2 regions of the Dactylosporangium sp. NPDC048998 genome follow, and region 2 is predicted to be linked to the other one. Evidence: riboswitches for the same ligand, from Rfam matches in the RefSeq annotation. Region 2 holds a riboswitch; the other holds the start of a gene.
The links. A riboswitch is a leader RNA that binds a small molecule or an ion and turns the genes downstream of it on or off. The one in region 2 is predicted to bind cobalamin.
Positions count from the first base shown of each region.

Region 1: another riboswitch for cobalamin. It lies ahead of ACGFI8_RS16190 (VWA domain-containing protein); the one in region 2 lies ahead of ACGFI8_RS34515 (CbtB-domain containing protein).

Region 1 is NZ_JBICTV010000005.1:513,946-519,392, reverse strand. It holds gene cobO (cob(I)yrinic acid a,c-diamide adenosyltransferase) at 1-429, opposite strand, end outside; gene ACGFI8_RS16190 (VWA domain-containing protein) at 431-2,512, opposite strand; cobalamin riboswitch at 2,571-2,710, opposite strand; gene ACGFI8_RS16185 (hypothetical protein) at 2,811-2,993, shown strand; gene ACGFI8_RS16180 (copper resistance protein CopC) at 3,044-3,781, opposite strand; gene ACGFI8_RS16175 (hypothetical protein) at 3,868-4,341, shown strand; gene ACGFI8_RS16170 (hypothetical protein) at 4,342-5,447, shown strand, end outside.
Region 2 is NZ_JBICTV010000022.1:101,065-106,511, reverse strand. It holds gene ACGFI8_RS34540 (AAA family ATPase) at 1-936, opposite strand, end outside; gene ACGFI8_RS34535 (anti-sigma factor family protein) at 1,167-1,841, opposite strand; gene ACGFI8_RS34530 (sigma-70 family RNA polymerase sigma factor) at 1,838-2,347, opposite strand; gene ACGFI8_RS34525 ((2Fe-2S)-binding protein) at 2,450-3,091, shown strand; gene ACGFI8_RS34520 (CbtA family protein) at 3,078-3,896, opposite strand; gene ACGFI8_RS34515 (CbtB-domain containing protein) at 3,914-4,138, opposite strand; cobalamin riboswitch at 4,172-4,307, opposite strand; gene ACGFI8_RS34510 (cyclase family protein) at 4,362-5,186, opposite strand; gene ACGFI8_RS34505 (DUF929 family protein) at 5,400-5,447, shown strand, end outside.

The DNA.
Region 1 (5,447 bases), on a different contig from region 2:
GTCGACCCAGCCCCACTTGATCGGGTACGTGAACTCGTCGAGCACGTAGAACCGGTACGCCTCGGCGGCCAGGTCGCGCTTGATCTGGGCCCAGCCCTCGGCGGCCTCGGCGGCGTGGTCGCGCTCGGTGCCGGGGCGCTGGATCCACGACCAGCCCTCGCCCATCTTGTGCCACACGACGGCGCCGCCCTTGCCGGTCTCGCCGAGCGCGCGCAGCGCGGTCTCCTCGCCGACCTTCCACTTCGGACTCTTCACGAACTGGAACACGGCGATCGGCCAGCCGGCGCTCCACGCGCGCAGCGCCATGCCGAACGCGGCGGTCGACTTGCCCTTGCCCTGGCCGGTGTGCACGGCGAGCACGTGCTGGCGGCGGCGCTGGCGGGTGGTGAGCCCGTCGTCGGGTACGTTATCGACTTTTCCCTGCGGCAACTCAGGCTCCCAGGCTCGTCAGCGGAATGCAGGACGCCTCGAGCGCGGCGGCGAGGCGGCGCGCGAGGCCGAGGCGGATCGGGCCGGACTCGCAGTCGACGACGACGGCGGGGACCCCGGCCAGCAGCGGTACGACACTCAGCGGGTCGGGCCCGCTGGTCGAGCGGCCGTCGGTGACGACGACGAGCAACGGCCGGCGCCGGGCGTCGCGGCGGCGCTCGCCGTGCAGCGTGCGGGCGGCCTGACGCAGCCCGGCGGCCAGCGGCGTGCGGCCCCCGGTGCGCAGCTCGGCGAGGCGCAGCACGCCGACCTCGTGGCTGGCGGTGGGCTCCAGGACGAGCGCGGCATCGTGCCCCCGGAACGCGATCATCCCGACCTTGTCCCGCCGCTGGTAGGCGTCGCGCAGCAGCGACAGGATCGCGGTCTTCACCACGCTCATCCGCTGGCGCGCCGCCATGGAGCCCGACGCGTCGACGACGAACAGCACGAGGTTGGCCTCGCGGCCGACCTTGACCGCCTCGCGCACGTCGCGGGCCTCGGCCCGGGCGGCGCCGCGCAGCGCGGCGGCGCGCACGGTGTCGGGCACGTGGATGCTGGTGAGCTTGCCGCCGAGCGGGGCGCGGGAGCGCACGACCCGCCCGTGGCGCGAGAGCGCGGGCGATCGGCGTCCGGCGTGCGCGCCCGCCTGCCGATTGGCGCGCCCGGCGATGCTGAGGAGCCTGGGTTTGTACGGCAGGCCCGCGAACGCCAGCGCACCGGGCGCCCCGACGCCCCCCTCTTGCGACATACCCGATAAGTCGGATAAATCCGATTCGCGGGGCGAATCAGATTTATCCGAAACATCAGCATCCGGGCGATTCGTCCCAGGCGGGTCGGGCCAACGCGCGGCGTCGGTACTCGGCCGAGCGCCGGCATCGGCGCCGTCCGACCGGCCCTCGGCGCCGTCGGGAACGCCTGCCGGAGCCTCCGCGGAGTCGCCCGGCGAGCCTTCCGGGGCGCCGTCCGGGGGCCTCGGGCCGCCGTCGTCGTCAGGCGAGCCGCCGCCCGGCGGGTCATCGTCGTCGTCCGGACCGGCCTCCTGGTCCAGGACCTCCTCGAGGCGGTCACGGTCCGCGCCCGGCGGATCGAGCGGGTCCCGGCGCCGGCGGTGCGGCAGCGCCAGCCGCGCGGCGTCGCGCACGTCGTCCCTCGTCACCACGGTCCGGCCGTGCCACGCCGCCAGGGCCACCGCCGTCCGCGCGACGACGATGTCGGCGCGGAGGCCGTCCACGCGGTACGCCAGGCAGATCCGCGCGATCCGGTCCAGCTCCCGGTCGGGCAGCGCGACCGCGCCGAGGCGGGCCCGGGCTGCGGCGATGTGCTCGGCGAGCGCGGCGTCCGCCTCGACGTAGCGGGCGGCGAACGCGGCGGGGTCGGCCTCGTAGGCGAGGCGACGGCGCACCACCTCGGCGCGCGGCGCGGCCTCCTGCGGCGCGGCGACGCCGACGACGAGGCCGAACCGGTCGACCAACTGCGGGCGGGGCTCGCCCTCCTCCGGGTTCATCGTGCCGACGAGCAGGAACCGGGCGGCGTGTTTGACCGAGACCCCGTCGCGCTCCACGTGCGCACGGCCCATCGCGGCGGCGTCGAGGAGCAGGTCGACGAGGTGGTCGGGCAGGAGGTTGACCTCGTCGACGTACAGCACGCCCCGGTGCGCGGCGGCCAGCAGTCCGGGCTCGTAGGCCTTGACCCCGTCGCCGAGCGCGCGCTGCAGGTCGAGGGTGCCGACGACCCGGTCCTCGGTGGCGCCGACGGGCAGCTCGACGAGGGCGGAGCGGCGGCGCCCGAAGCCGGCGCCGGGCGTGTGCGGGCCGTCGGGACAGCCGGGGTCGGGCGCGGCAGGGTCGCAGGCGAACCGGCAGCCGGAGACGACCTCGACCTCGGGCAGCAGCGCGGCGAGGGCGCGCACGATCGTGGACTTGGCGGTGCCCTTCTCACCGCGCACGAGCACCCCGCCGATCGCCGGCGACACGGCGGTGAGCAGCAGCGCCAGGCGCAGGTCGGCCAGGCCGACGACGGCCGAGAACGGATACGGCGGCGTCACGGGCACACATCCCTTCGGCGGGTCCGCGCCCGCGAGGTGGCTGGAGCAACAGCGGCCGGAGTCTCCTGACTCCCGGATCGCCGCCGCACCTCGACCTTCCGGCCCATGATCTGGCATGGCTCGGCCGTGGCCCGTGCATTGAGGGACGACTCCCCGGTCACAGTGGCGGGACCGTCCCGGATTCGCACCGGGTTCCTCCGCATACCGCTCCCGGCCATCGTGTCCCACCGGCCCCGGGGCCGTCAACGTGAAGCGGTGTGACCCTCACGATGGGCGGCGGCCTGCCGATGGGGCGGGCATGCGGCGCTGGTTGGACTCGGCCGCCCAGGCCGCGCTGTGCGTGCTGCTCGCGACGGTCGCGACGATCGCCCTGGTCACCCAGGCTCCGCCGCGGCTGCCGCCGATGGCGCCGGAGACGTCGGCGGCGCCGCCCGGCACCCGCGCGATGTGGCTGTGGCGGCAGGACGGGCATAACCGATAAATCCGATAAGTCGCGGCACGAAGTGCCCGACTTATCGGATTTTCCGCATTTCAGCCGCGAACAGGCACCCTACGGCGCTTCTTCTTCGGCGCCGCCACCGGAGAGCGACGGGCCGCGGCCACGATCATGAAGGCGACGCCCACGATGATCGCGCCCGGGATCAGCCAGTCGGTGAGCACGAACGGGGTCCGCGGAGCCGCGCGTGGCGCCGGGGGCGGCGCCGTGCCGACGTCCGAGAGCAGGCCGGGCGTCGAGGAGGGCGTCGCGGTCGCGCCGGACTGCGCGCGGGCCAACTCCTCCGACGGGCCCGAGGTCGGGGCGGTCCAGCCGGGCGGGGGCTGCGTGACCTGGCCCGAGTACGTGAACTTCAGCGTGCCCTTGACCGGCTCGCCGTCCGAGGCCACGGACTGGTACGCCACCGTGTACCCGCCCTGCTCCGGCCAGTGCGAGACGTCGATGACCGCCGGGTAGCCGGTGTTGAACACGCGCGGCTCGAACTTGCCGTCGACCAGGAAGTACTCCGTGACCGGCTTGTCGAGGCGCTTCGGCTGGCCCGTGCGCCACGCGCCCTCGACGCGCCGGCCGGACGGGGTGGTGACCGTGAACCAGGCGTACGAGGCGGGCATCTCCGTGAAGTACAGCGTCAGATCGGCCCTGGGCTGGCCGACCGTGCTGTCGGCGACCGGGTCGGACATGGCGAGCTGGCCGTGCGCCGCGGCCGGGGACGCCGGCAGCAGCAGGGCGGCGACGACCGCCAGGACGGCCAATCCGCGCACCGGCAAACGCATCGACACATGATGGCGGGTTCCGCAGCGCGCGACAAGCCGCTAAATTCACAGCCCTGACAAACCCGCCGCCGACGGGAGACCGACCGTTGCCGAACGCCCGACCGACCGCCCGCGCCGGCCTCGCGCTCGCCGCGCTGCTCGCGTTCGCCGCCGCCTGCGGCGACGACCCCTCCCCCGCCGCCGCCCCGACCACCGCGGCCCCGGCGGCGCAGACGTCCACCACCGCCGCGGGCCCGGGATCCGACGCGCCGTCGCCACCGGCCGCCACCGGCTCGCCGGTGCCGCCGCCGCAGGCCGTGAACAAGGACCTCGTGTACACCATCGCCAAGCGCCGGGCCAACCCGCCGGCCGGGCGCGTCGAGGTCGCCCGGGGCGACGTCGTGCGCATCACGGTGACCAGCGACGAGGCCGACCAGCTGCACGTCCACGGCTACGACGTCGAGATCGCCCTCCCCGCCGGGCAGCCTGGCACGATCACGCTCACCGCCGACCGCACCGGCCTGTTCGAGATCGAGACGCACAAGTCGCACCTGGTGCTGTTCCAGCTCGTGGTGCGCTGAGTGGGCCCGGCGGACGTGCTCGCCCACGGCGTGGGCGGGCGGCAGGACCTGCCGCTGACCGTGGCTCAGCTGGCGATCGGCGCCGCGCTCGCGCTCGTGGTGTCGTTCGTGGTGCTGGGCGTCGCCTGGCGGGAGCCGCGCCTCGACCCCGGCGCGGGCCGCCCCGTGCCCGCCTGGCTGTCGAGGGCGGCCGGGGCCCTCGCCTGGCCCCTGCGCATCGCGGGCGTTCTCCTCGCCGCGGTACTGCTGGTGCAGTTCACGAAGCCCGACGACGAGGACAACCCCGCCGCCGGCCTGGTGTACGTCCTCTTCTGGATCGGGCTCGTCCCGCTGTCGCTGCTGCTGGGCCCGGTCTGGCGCAGGCTCAACCCGCTGCGCACGATCGTGGGCCTGATCCGGCGCGACGGCGGCCGCCCGCTGCCCGCCGGGCTCGGGTACTGGCCGGCCGCCGCGGGGCTGTTCGCCTTCGCCTGGCTCGAGCTCGTCGCGCCCGACCGCGCCACGCTCCCGGTGTTCGGCACGTGGCTGGCCGTCTACGCGGCGGCGATGCTGGCCGGCGGCCTCGTCTACGGCACCGCCTGGTTCGACCGCGGCGATGCGTTCGAGGCGCTCGGCGACCTCGTCGGCCGGCTCGCGATCGTCGGGCGCCGCCCCGACGGCGCGCTCGTGTGGCGCAACCCGCTCGACGGCATCGCCGGCCTGAACGCCGCGCCCGGCCTGGTCGCCGTCGTCGTGGTCCTGCTGGGCGCGACGTTCTACGACGCCATGTCCGGCGCCCTGTTCTGGCTGCGCTTCACCCAGGAGAACGGCCTGCCCGCCCCGGTCACCGGCACGCTGGGCCTGCTGGCGGTCATCGGAGCGGTGGCCGCGGCGTACCGGACCGCCACCCGGGCCGCCGGGCGCCGGGGCCGCACCTCGGCGGACCGCACGCCGGGCGAGCTCGCCCACTCGATCGTGCCGATCGCGATCGGCTACGTGGTCGCGCACTACTGGTCGCTGTTCGTCCTGGAGGGCCAGCGCACGGTCGCGCTGCTGTTCGGCGCCGAGGACTTCCAGGTGTACGGCGGGATCATCACCCCGACCGGCGTCGCCAACCTGCAGGTGAC
Region 2 (5,447 bases):
GAAGACGCGCCCGATGTCCAGCCGCAGCAGCGGCAGCCCCCACGCGGCGGCGACGGCCTTGGCGGTCAGCGACTTGCCGCAGCCCGGCACGCCGGTGATGAGCACGCCCTTCGGCGCGGGCAGCCCGTACTCGAAGGCCGCGGCCAGCCACGAGTTGTCCCGCTTGGCGAGCCAGCGCTTGAGGTTCTCCAGCCCGCCGACCTGGTCCAGCCGCACGTCCGCGTCGACGTACTCGAGCACGCCGGCCTTGCGGACCGCCTGCCGCTTCTCCTCGTGCACCACGTCCAGGTCGCTCAGGTCGAGCACGCCGTCGTTGACCATCGCCCGGGCGAACGCGTTCTCCGCCTCGCTCAGCGTGAGCCCGGCCGCCGCCTTGGCGAACTTCTCCCGGCCGATCGGGTCGAGGTCGATGCGGATTCGCCCGCCGGCGGCGTTGCTCGCGATCATCCCCTCCAGCACCCCGCGGATCTCCGCCTCGCTGGGCAGCGGGAAGTCGACGATCGTGACGTCCTTCTCCAGGTCGGCCGGGATCCGCAGGACCGGCGCGACGATGACGAGCGTGCGCGGCGCGACCCCGGCCTTGAACCCCGCCGCGATGTCGCGCAACCGGCGCACCACGGTCGGCAGCACCGGCACGTCCCCGCCGAGCGAGTTGTGCAGATCGCGGAAGACGAACAGGCCCGGCTGCTGGATGCGCAGCACGGTCTCCAGGGCGTTGTCGGGCTCGGTGGTGTACTGCTGGGCCACCCCGTCGGGCTGCAGCAGCCCGCTCGTCGCCGACCAGGTCCAGACCGGCCGCGGGGTGCGCACCAGCGCCGCGTCGGAGGCGACGGCGGCGAGCTCCGAGAGCACCCGGTGCTCCTCGTACGACTCGACGTACAGGACCGGGAACCTGGCTTTCAACAGCTGCGCCAGGTCGTGGCGGAAACCGGTCACTGCGTTGTCCTCTCCTTACCGGCGGCGGGCCCTGCGAAGACCCTAACGGCGGCACCGAGATCAGGTGAGTCCGCTGCTTGCCGCCAGCAGTGTCGGAAACGCGCCACCGGCCGCGCGGCCAGCCCGCCCTGCGAGTACAGCCCCTTACGCTTGCCTGTGGCCTCCACGCCGCAACCATCGGCCACCCGTTTCGCAACCTGACGAAAACCGCCGCCGCGCGGGGTGCCTGGTCAGGCGAGGCGGGCGGAGCCGAGCAGGCTGCCGTCGTGGTCGGAGACCGTGATCGAGTCGACGTTGGACAGCTGGATCGAGCTCGCCCCGGTGACCCGGGCCTGGGCGGTCGTCGTGCGGCCCCAGCACGCCGCCTGCTCGGCCTGGCCGCCGCGACCCAGGACGCGCATCACGTACGGGCCCTCGCCCGGCAGGCCGGCCAGCTCCAGCGACACTGACACGCCCCACTGGCGCGGGACCAGGGTCGCCCGGCCCGACAGGCCACTGCCCTCCGCGGCCACGATCTGGACCACCGTGCCCGCCGGGGCGGTCGCCGAGGGCTGGGCCTGCGGCTGCGCCTGACGGACCGGGCGCAGCGACAGGACGGCCGCGACCAGGGCCAGCACGACGCAGGCCGTAGCCAGCGCGGTCAGCGCGACGACCGGCAGGCGGCGGGGGCGGGCCCGGCGCAGGAGGGCGTCCAGGCCGGCGCGCGACGGGGGCTCGAGCGGCGCCGCCGGGCCCGGCGGCAGGCGTTGCAGCAGCTCCGGTACCGCCGCCAGCCGCCCCACCTCGGCCCGGCACTCGGCGCACGTGGACAGGTGCGCGTCGACCGTGGCCTGGTCGTCGTCGTCGATGCCGCCGAGGACGTACGCCCCGAGCAGCCGGCGAACCGCCTCGTGCCCGCCGGTCACCGTAAGACTCCCATCTCCTCGAACACCGCTCGCAGCGCTCGGACCGCGTAGTACGCGCGCGACTTGACGGTGCCCTCCGGTACCGCCAGGCGTTTGGCGGTGTCGGCGACGGTGCGGCCGTCGTAGTAGACGGACCTGATCACGTCGCGGTGCTCGGCGGAGAGGCGGTCGAGCGCGGCGCGGATGAGCCAGCCCTCGACCAGCGCGTCGACGTTGTCGGGGTCGGCGACGGCGGTGAGCGCGTCGGGATCGGAGACGAGCTTCGGGCGGCGCTGGTCGGCCCGCCATGCGTTGCTGACCACGTTGCGGGCGATGGTGAGCAGGTACGCCCGGGTCGTGTCCCGCGTGACGTCGATGCGCTCGATGTGCCGCCACGCGCGCAGGAGCGTGTCCTGCACGAGGTCCTCGGCGCGGTGGCGGTCCCGTTCGTACCGCGAGACGAAGGCGAGCAACACACCGTAATGCTCGGTGTACAGCGCGGTCATGAGCTCCTCGTCGCGCGTCACGCGCAGCCCCTCTCGACGGCCTCCCCACACGGGTCTACACCACGAGGCCGTTCAAGGTTCAACCAACCGCCGGGATCCCGAGCCGGCGGATAGGGTACGGGCGTGAACCCGTACTTCGTCTGGGAGGACCCCGAGGCCGGGGCCGGCTGGCGCCCGTTCGCCGAGCTGCTCGACCCCGGCGTGGTGGCGGAGCGGGTGGCGGTGTCGCGGCAGGCGCTGGTGGCGATGTTCGGGCTCGCCGAGGACGCAGTGCCGGAGCGCGTGGTCGCGTCCGTGCTGTTCCTCGGGTACGCGTCGCGGCTCCTGTCGCCGCTGCTGGCGGAGTCGCTGGAGGGGACGATCCGCGGGGTGACGCCGGCCGACCTGTGGTGGCGGCCGGTGCCCGGCGGGCCGCTGCCGATCGCCGCGCGGGCGGTCGAGGCGCGGCCGGCCGCGGACCTGTTCGACGTGGCGGTGCTCGGCCTGGTGGCCCCGCTGCTGGAGGTGTTCCGGGCGCGGTTCCGGCTCTCGCCGCAGGTGCTGTGGGGCAACGTCGCCTCCGCGCTGGGCGGGGCGGCCGGGCAGCTGCCGAAGGGCGCGTGGCCGGCCGTGGCGGACCTGCTGGGCAGGCCGCCACTGGCCGGCATGGCGATCGTCGGGCAGGGGGCCGGCGGGCAGGGGTCGCTGCGCCGCCGCAACTGCTGCCTGTACTACCGCATCCCCGGCGGGGGCACGTGCGGCGACTGCGTGCTCAGGCCAGCGTGACCGCCGCGGGGCGCTCGGCGACCCGCGGCCGCTCCAGCAGGCGCTCGGCGAACGTACCGAAGACGAGGCCGATCGCGGCCCACATCAGCAGCTGGGCGCCGACCGCGTACAGGCGGAACTGGTAGAGCAGGTCGGCCGGGAAGCCCGGGAAGATGATCTTCCCGTCGCCGTCGAGCAGCGGCAGGGGCGTCTCGGTCGACTGGTGCAGCTCCTTGTTGGCGTCCAGGTCGCCCAGGTCCGGCAGCAGCGCGAACAGGATGCCGATCGCCACCACGTAGGCGCCGACGGCCAGCAGGGCCGCGTTCCACGTGCCGAACCTCGGGTGCAGCCGGCGGCCGAGCCAGGTCGCCAGGATCATGAGCACCACGGAGGCGCCGGTGAGGACGAGGTACAGCGAGCTGCGCAGCCCGATCGTGGCGTCGTTGCCGACCGCCGGCGGGTTCGTGGGGTACTTCAGGAACGGCACCAGGTAGACCCCGGTGAACGCCGCCGCGGCCACCAGCAGGGCGAGCGGCCGGGCCCGGACACGCCCGACCCGGCCGAGGCAGATCGCATACGCGACGGCGAACAGGGCCCCCATCGCGACGCCGAAGAGGATCAGCGCCGCGCCGATGCCGACGTTCTCCTGGATGGTGCGGCTGAACATCTCGTGCTCGTGCCCCTCGCCCAGGGCGTGCGAGCGGCCTTCCTCGTAGTCGATGGCCTGCTGGATCAGGGGCTCGGCGAGGATCCGGGCGAAGACGAACGCGAGCACGCCGCCGACTGCGCCGGCCAGCACGCCGCGCAGGATGAGTCGCTTTTCCATTGTGGGCGGGCGCCGGCTCAGTGGCAGGGGAAGCCGAGGAAGTGGCGGCCGTCGTGCACGAACTCGTGCACGTGGGCGTCGTTGCCGAAGATCGACACGGCGCCCTGGTCGATGCCGACGAAGTAGTAGACCAGCAGGGCGAGCAGCGCGGTGCCGCCGAGCCAGAACAGCGAGCGGGAGATCGGCAGGACCAGCGGAGTGGTGGTCGCCTGGGGCGTCTCGGCGCCGGAGATGGAGCTCATCGGTGGGCCTCCTTCAGGGATCGTGCGTCCCTCGTCTGGATGGGGCGTCGTGGCGGAGGAGTACCCTGACTCACCGCGAGAAGCGGCTCACAGTGGCGCGACCGTGCTGGACTTGCACCAGCTTCCCTCACACCGTCACACGTCAGACACTAAGAGCCGGGCACTCCTTACGTCAATCGGGCCGGCGCCCGTGAGCACCGGCCCGTGTCGATTCACACACGCATCACACCCGCACGCCCGGCGGGATCACCCCGAAGATGAGGGCGGTCGATCCCGACCCCTTGTGGTTGATGAAGCCGCCGCAGAGCACCGACGCGCCCGTCGCAGGGAAGTGCGCGAGCCCGGCGAGGATCTCCAGGCTGACCCGGTGCCGCTGGTACACCAGCAGCGAGGCGCGGAACTCCGGGTCGGTGCCCAGGTCGGGGCCGAACGTGTCGATCCCGGTGCCGCCGTTGTGGCCGATCCGGCCGGTGTCGATGAACCACTGCACGGTCTCCGGCGCGAAGCCGGGCTGGCGCAGCACGCCGTCGGCGTCGAGGTTGGGGAAGGCCGGGGTCCCCCACTTGTACTCCCAGCCGGTCCACATGATGATCATGGACTCGTCGGGGATGCGGCCGTGCCGGCGCTCCCACTGCTTCACGTCGTTGACGGTCAGCGCGTAGTCGGCGTTGCGCGCGCACTTGTCCCGCACGTCGATCTTCACCGCCGGCAGGAACAGGTCGTTGGGGTCGAGTTCGTCGGCGAGCGGCTCGCCGGCGTTGAAGTGGCCGGGCGCGCCCCAGTGCGTGCCGGTCGCCTCGCCCTCCCGGACGTACTGCAGGTAGTACCCCTCGTTCTCGATCGTGGCGATGGTCTCCAGCGTGAACTCGGGGTCGCCGGGGTAGATGTTCGTCTTCGCCGGGTCGTTGACGTGCGACAGGCTGATGAGGCGGGTCTTGCCGGGGCGCAGCGCGCTGCCGCCGGCGGGGGCCGCCGCGGCGGTCCCGGCGAGCCCGGCGGCGCCGGCGACGGCTCCCCCGGCCGCCGCGAGCAGGTGTCTTCTCTGCATATTTCTCGAATCGTCCCTTCGCATCCGTGCACGACGATGTTCCTGCCGACTGTAGGGCCTTCGGAGCCCCGCATCCGGGACCTTCGACCCGGTCCGGTGCGCGCCCGGTCGCCTACGATCGGTCGTCGGCGGGTGATCTTTCGCGAGATCTGGGAACCTTCGCCGCGTCGCGTGCGACTAAGTGGAATACCGACGGATCCGGAAGGTGGCCGCGTGTCCAAACGGCAACGCGACTCGCGCGAATACGCGCGCCGAATGCGC